Regions from separate parts of the Arthrobacter sp. UKPF54-2 genome, predicted to be linked through region 1. Evidence: riboswitches for the same ligand, from Rfam matches in the RefSeq annotation. Region 1 holds a riboswitch; each other region holds the start of a gene.
The links. A riboswitch is a leader RNA that binds a small molecule or an ion and turns the genes downstream of it on or off. The one in region 1 is predicted to bind S-adenosylmethionine.

Region 1 (2,191 bases):
CCGCAGTTTCTGGAGTCCGGCGAGCAGCCGCTGCGCGTCGTCGAGCCGGGAGCCGAGGCCGAAGCTGGCGCGGAGCGAGCCGGCGGGCAGGCCGAGGCGCTTCAGCAGCGGGTGCGCGCAGAAGCGGCCGTCGCGCAGGCCGATGCCGTGCTCGGCGGACAGGTACGCGGCGACCAGGCCGGCGTCGTAGCCCGCAACCGAGAAGTTCACGACGCCGATCGTGCCCGGACCCTCGCCGCGGGCCGTGTCCTCGAAGATGTGGTGGACGCTCACGCCGTCGATCCGCTCAAGTCCTTCGACGAGGAAGGACCGGATGGCGTCCTCGTGGGCATGCCACTGCTGCTCGTCGAGGGCGGCGATGACTTCGGTGGCGCGGGCCAGCGCGGCGGCGCCCAAGACGTTGGGGGAACCGCCCTCGTGGCGGGCCGGGCCGGTGGTCCAGCTGACCGCGTCGAGCCGGGCGTCCCGCACGGCGCCGCCCCCGGCGAGGTGCGGTGTGCCGGCGTCGAGCCAGTCAGGGCGGCCGACCAGCACGCCGGCACCGAAGGGGGCGTAGAGCTTGTGCCCGGAGAAGGCGAGGTAGTCGACGTCGTCCGCGGTGATGTCGATGCGGCGGTGCGGGGCCAGCTGGGCGGCGTCGACGGCGATCCGGGCGCCGTATTCGTGCGCTAGTGCGGTGAGTTCACGGATCGGCAGGATTTCGCCGGTGACGTTGGAGGCGCCGGTGACGGCGAGCAGGCTCACGCCGCCGTGGGCGAGTTCCTCCCGCAGCCGCGCCAGCGTGCCGGCCAGGGTGCGGGCGGCGACGACGCTGCGGTGCGGGACGTTTTGCCAGGGCAGCAGGTTGGCGTGGTGCTCGATGTCGAGGTACAGCACCTCGCCGGTGTGCCGGCCCCTGGCGACGGGTAGGCAGCCGGCGAGCAGGTTCAGCGAGTCGGTGGTGTTCCGGGTGAAGATCACCGAGTCGTCCGGGCGGCCGCCGACGAAGCCGCGGACGATGTTCCGGGCGTTTTCGTAGACCGAGGTGCTGAGCTGGGAGGCGTAGCCGGCGCCGCGGTGGACGCTGGCGTAGTAGGGCAGGATCTCGTTCAGGTAGGCGGAGACCACGGACAGCGCCGGGGCGGAGGCGCCGTAGTCCAGGTTGGCGTAGCGGACGTGGCCGCCCTGGATCAGCGGGGCAAGGATTTCGGCGCCGGAGACCGCGGACAGCGGCCGGCGGGCAGCAACGGCGGGACGGGCAGGGGTGGTGGCAGTCGTCATGGGACCTCGCTCGGAAAGGACCCCGCTCACAGGGGATCCGCGCTTGCCGGGTCCGCTCCGGACCGGCCAGGTCGTCACCCGGGGCACCCCGCCGCGAATGGAGGGTTGCCGGCCAGCAAACCGGGGTTTCGCGCTGGCACTCGTGACCTGCTTCGAGCCTAGGACATGGCCCTCCGCACCGAAAAGGGAGGCCGGAATATGAAGCGCAGTGTTACGGCCGGCCTGGAGCGGGAGCGCCTAGAGCAGGTCGTCGAGGTCCGGGTTGAGGCGCTTGAGGACTTCCGAGTGCAGGATCGAGTTGGTGGCCAGGGCGTTGCCGCCGAAGGGGCCGTCCTCGCCCTCCAGCGAGGTGAAGCGGCCGCCGGCTTCGGTGACGATCGGCACCAGCGCTGCCATGTCGTAGAGGTTGAGTTCCGGCTCGCAGGCGATGTCGACGGCGCCTTCGGCCACCAGGCAGTAGGACCAGAAGTCGCCGTAGGCGCGCGTGCGCCAGACTTCCTCGGTGAGGCCGAGGAACTCGTCCAGGTTGCCACGCTGCTTCCAGCCGCCCAGGGAAGAGTAGGACAGGGACGCGTCCGAGAGCTGGGAGACGTTGGAGACTTTCAGCCGGGTGGCCGCGGCCAGGGAACGGCCCGTGTAGGCCCCGGCGCCCTTGGCCGCCCACCAGCGCTTGCCCAGGGCGGGGGCGCTGACGACGCCGACCACGGGCTCGCCCTCGTCGACGAGGGCGATCAGGGTGGCCCAGACGGGGACGCCGCGGACGAAGTTCTTGGTGCCGTCGATCGGATCGATGATCCAGCGGCGGGAGCCGTGGCCGGTGCTGCCGAATTCCTCGCCGAGGACGGCATCGCGCGGGCGGGAACGGGACAGCTGGCCGCGGATGGATTCCTCGGCGGCCTTGTCGGCGTCGGTGACGGGGGTCAGGTCCGGC
Region 2 (2,191 bases), 1.2 Mb from region 1:
CCACGGCGCCCAGGGGCTTAAGAGAATTCGGCCGCCAGCGGTGGGTGGCATCATTGGCACCCGCTGCTGGCGGCCGAAGTGTTGGCAGGAAACGTCAGATCGTGACGGCTCCGGAATCGGTTTCAAAGGTGACGGACAGGATCCCCGGCGTTCCGTGCGGAGCCAGCCAGTTCACGTCCACGTCCTCCAGCGGCTTCTCCACCGGTTCGCCCAGCCACTCGGTGACGCGTTCGGCCGAGCCGGCGATGGTGAGCGCGGACATCTTGACGTTGCTCGCGTAGGCGTTGGACGGGTGCAGTTCCGGATCGCCCTCCCACTTGAGCATGTAGGGTACCTGCGGGTCGGCGATCAGGCCCAGGATGCCGATCTGCTTCCAGATGAGTTCGCGGCCGTCCGGAAACTTGCGGTTGCCGTTGACGGCGGAGCGGCCCAGGCGTTCCTCGAAGGGGGCGAGGTCGTCCACCTCGACGCACCAGCCCATCCAGCCGCCGCCGGCTGCCGAGCGGGCACGCACGGCCTGGCCAAACGGCGCCTTGTCCGAGGCGGGGTGGTCCAGGACCTCCACAACCTCCAGGTACTTGTGCCCGGCGAGCGGGATAATCATGTTGCGGGTCCCGAATCGGGGGTGTACCCCGCCCTTGACGGCTTCGACGCCGAGGGCGGACGCAATACGTTCGGTGGTGGCCGCGAGGCCATCTTGTTCACAGGCGTAAGAGACGTGATCCATGCGCATGCCCTCATCTTGGCACTTTGTGATGGAGCTCTCAGCTTAGGGTCGCCTAACCATCGTAGGATGTCATTTTCGTGCGCTGGGTGGGCGCCCGATCCGCCCGGAATGCCGGCGGTTCCGCGGCGTCGGCGGGAGGTCCGCGGACACTCGGTGCCCCCGGCCGCCCGCTTTCATATTCGTCACAAAGCTATCCAGCGGCCGGGGCGGGTTCCTAGACTGAAGCCAGGTCATGAGCGCCAGCATCGAGCCCCGGCTTGCTGGCCGGCAACCCTCCTAACGCGGTGGGGTGCCCCGGGTGAAGACCTGGCCCTCCGGCGCCCGCCGGACGGCAAGCGCGGCGCCAGCGCCGGTCCGGCCCTCCGGGGGCAGGTCGGTGCGTGCCCAGTCCCGCAGGAGCACTTCAATGTCAAACGCCTGGTCCTTTGAAACCCGTCAGATCCACGCCGGCCAGGAGCCGGACGCCGCCACCGGCGCCCGGTCGCTGCCGATCTACCAGACGACGTCGTTCGTCTTCCCCAGCGCCGAAAGCGCCGCCAACCGGTTCGCGCTCGCCGAACTCGCCCCCATCTACACCCGGATCGGCAATCCCACCCAGGACGCTGTGGAGCAGCGGGTCGCGAGCCTCGAAGGCGGCCTCGGCGCGCTCCTGCTCAGCTCCGGCCAGGCTGCGGAGACCTTCGCGATCCTCAACATCGCCGAGGCCGGGGACCACGTCGTGGCCAGCCCCAGCCTGTACGGCGGCACCTACAACCTGCTGGCCCACACGCTGAAGAAGTTCGGCATCTCCGTGACGTTCGTGGAGGACCCGGACAACCTGGCGCAGTGGCGCGATGCCGTGCAGCCGAACACCAAACTGTTCTTCGGCGAGGTGGTCTCCAACCCCCGCCAGGACGTGCTGGACATCGAGGGCATCGCGCAGGTGGCCCATCAGGCCGGGGTGCCGCTGATCGTGGACAACACCCTCTCCACCCCGTACCTCATCCGGCCGATCGAGTGGGGCGCCGACATTGTGGTCCACTCGGCCACCAAGTACCTCGGCGGCCACGGAACTGCGATCGCCGGCGTGATTGTGGACTCCGGCAACTTCGACTTCGGCAAGGACCCGGAACGTTTCCCCGGCTTCAACACCCCGGACCCCACCTACAACGGCCTGGTCTACGCCCCGGACCTCGGGGCGGACGGGGCGCTCGGGGCGAACCTGTCCTACATCCTCAAGGCAAGGGTCCAGCTGCTGCGCGACCTCGGCTCGGCCGTGTCCCCGTTCAATGCCTTCCTCATCGCCCAGGGCCTCGAGACCCTGAGCCTGCGGGTGGAACGGCACGTCGCCAACGCCTCCCGGGTGGCCGAATGGCTGGAAGCCAGGGACGACGTCGAATCCGTCGCCTACGCGGGGCTGCCGTCCAGCCCCTGGTACGAGCGCGGCCGCAAGTACGGGCCCAAGGGGACCGGCGCCGTCGTCGC
Region 3 (2,191 bases), 930 kb from region 1:
CGTCAGGATCAGAATCACCCAGGACGGCAATATCCCGGTCAGCGGAAACGGCCACAGCACAGGCGTACCCCTCAAGCTCCAGACCCGCGGAACAGTTCCGGAACGGGCAACCCGCACAGCTTATCCCGCCGCGGGCCGCACTAAGCTGAAGGCATGACTGCCTCCGCCTCTGTTCCCGCCCCCGCCACGGTGCTGGTGTTCCTCGATCCCGCGCACGAGAACGGCCGGATCGCCGACTCGTCCCGGCCGCAACTGATGGCCACGGACCAAGGGGCCACCCGCGGCGACGGCGTCTTCGAGTCGCTGCTGGCGGTGGGCGGTACGCCGCGGAAGCTGCAGGCCCACCTGAGCCGGCTGGCCGGCTCCGCCCGGGCACTGGAGCTGGAAATCCCGGCCGAGGACGCCTGGCGCCGCGCGATCGGGACCGCGATCAGCGAGTTCCGCAGCCGGTCCGGCGGCGACGCCGACGGGACAGACGAACTGGTGGTGAAACTCCTCGCCACCCGCGGCGTCGAAGGCGCCGCCACCCCCACCTGCTGGGTCCAGGCCTCCCCGCCCCCGGCCGCCGGGCGCCAGCAGCGCGAGAGCGGCATCGACGTCCTCCTGCTCGACCGCGGCTATGACAGCGAGGTCGGCGAACGCGCGCCGTGGCTGCTGCTGGGCGCCAAGACCCTGTCCTACGCCGTGAACATGGCGGCGCTCCGCTACGCCCACCACCAGGGCGCGGACGACGTCATCTTCACCTCCGCCGACGGCAGGGTGCTGGAGGGCCCGACGTCGACCGTCCTGCTGGCGCACCTGGAGACTTCCGACGACGGCGCGGGCGGGGTCCGCACCGTGCGCCGGCTGATCACCCCGCAGCTGGACAGCGGCATCCTTCCCGGCACCTCGCAGGGCGCCCTGTTCACCGCGGCCAAGGCCGCCGGCTGGGAACTGGGCTACGGCCCGCTGGTACCCGCCGACCTCTACGACGCCGACGCCGTGTGGCTCATCTCCAGCATCCGGCTCCTTGCGCCGGTAAACCACATCGACGGCAAGGAAATCGGAACACCCGAACTGCGCCGGCAGCTGACGGCCGAGCTGAACGCGCTGTACGCCACGATCGAGTAAGGTCCAGGCGCCGGCGCGGGTCCGGTTACTTAACATGACGACGGCGGCTCTGCGGGCCGGCGTCGCGGGTGTTACGTTTTTGGTGAGTAATGAGACCCGGCGCCAAGCCCTGACTGGCCGGTCGGCAACCCTCCCTTTCGCGGCGGGGTGCCTCAGGTGAATACTCGGCATATCGAAATTCGAGCTGCAAGCGTGAAAGAAGGAGATCCGTCGTGCCTGACGCGTCCGCCCCCGCTGTGCCTGATACAGCAACCGCATCGTCCCCCGCCGGCGCCGAGGAGAAGCTGGCTTACCGCCTGTTCACGGGCCCCGACGACCGCGCCTTTTGCGAGCGCGTGTCCGCCGCGCTGGCCGAAGGCTACGTCCTGCATGGCAGCCCCTCCGCCACCTTCAACGGCAGCACCGTCATTGTGGCGCAGGCCGTGGTGCTGCCCGCCGCGATCGCCAGCGCCGACGCGGCCGTCGCGAACGCCGTGGACGAACTCGACGCCGTCGAGTTCGAGGGCGAAGGCCACGCGTGAGCTACGCCGGAGACTTGACCCCGCAGGAGGCCTGGGAACGGCTTGCGGCCGGCGCTGTCCTGGTGGACGTCCGGACCGAGGGCGAGTGGGCGCACATTGGCGTCCCCGACACCGCGGGCGGACGCCGGGAGCCGCTGTTCATCCAGTGGACGTTGGCCGGTGGGTACCCCAACCGGCAGTTCCTGGACCAGCTGCGGGCGCAACTACCGGACCACGACGGCGCCGACCTCATCTTCCTGTGCCGCTCCGGCGCGCGTTCCGTGGCGGCAGCCACCGCCGCCACGGCCGCCGGCTTCACCGCCTACAACGTCCTGGAGGGCTTCGAGGGCGAACCGGACGCCTCCGGCGCCCGCACCGTGAATGGCTGGAAGAACCGCGGCCTCCCCACCAACCCCGGAAAGCACTAAGTGGGCTTCAATCCCGACGCCCAGGGCTGGAGCCCGGATACCCAGGCCGTCCGCGGCGGGCTGGACCGCACCGGTTTCCAGGAGACCACCGAGCCGATCTTCCTGAACTCCGGCTTCGTCTACGAATCCGCGGCAGCGGCGGAGCGTGCCTTC

Region 2: linked by a shared signal. The riboswitch ahead of E7Y32_RS00305 (bifunctional o-acetylhomoserine/o-acetylserine sulfhydrylase) and the one ahead of E7Y32_RS10930 (aminotransferase class V-fold PLP-dependent enzyme) in region 1 are both predicted to bind S-adenosylmethionine.
Region 3: linked by a shared signal. The riboswitch ahead of E7Y32_RS06545 (DUF1737 domain-containing protein) and the one ahead of E7Y32_RS10930 (aminotransferase class V-fold PLP-dependent enzyme) in region 1 are both predicted to bind S-adenosylmethionine.

What each region holds. Positions count from the first base shown of each region.
Region 1 covers NZ_CP040174.1:2,375,678-2,377,868, forward strand. Annotated here, with positions in the region: gene E7Y32_RS10930 (aminotransferase class V-fold PLP-dependent enzyme) at 1-1,260, opposite strand, end outside; SAM riboswitch class IV at 1,295-1,408, opposite strand; gene hisN (histidinol-phosphatase) at 1,498-2,191, opposite strand, start outside.
Region 2 covers NZ_CP040174.1:62,752-64,942, reverse strand. Annotated here, with positions in the region: gene E7Y32_RS00310 (VOC family protein) at 95-733, opposite strand; SAM riboswitch class IV at 956-1,071, shown strand; gene E7Y32_RS00305 (bifunctional o-acetylhomoserine/o-acetylserine sulfhydrylase) at 1,134-2,191, shown strand, end outside.
Region 3 covers NZ_CP040174.1:1,446,334-1,448,524, reverse strand. Annotated here, with positions in the region: gene cls (cardiolipin synthase) at 1-60, opposite strand, end outside; gene E7Y32_RS06550 (aminodeoxychorismate lyase) at 154-1,110, shown strand; SAM riboswitch class IV at 1,196-1,309, shown strand; gene E7Y32_RS06545 (DUF1737 domain-containing protein) at 1,347-1,631, shown strand; gene E7Y32_RS06540 (rhodanese-like domain-containing protein) at 1,628-2,038, shown strand; gene E7Y32_RS06535 (O-succinylhomoserine sulfhydrylase) at 2,039-2,191, shown strand, end outside.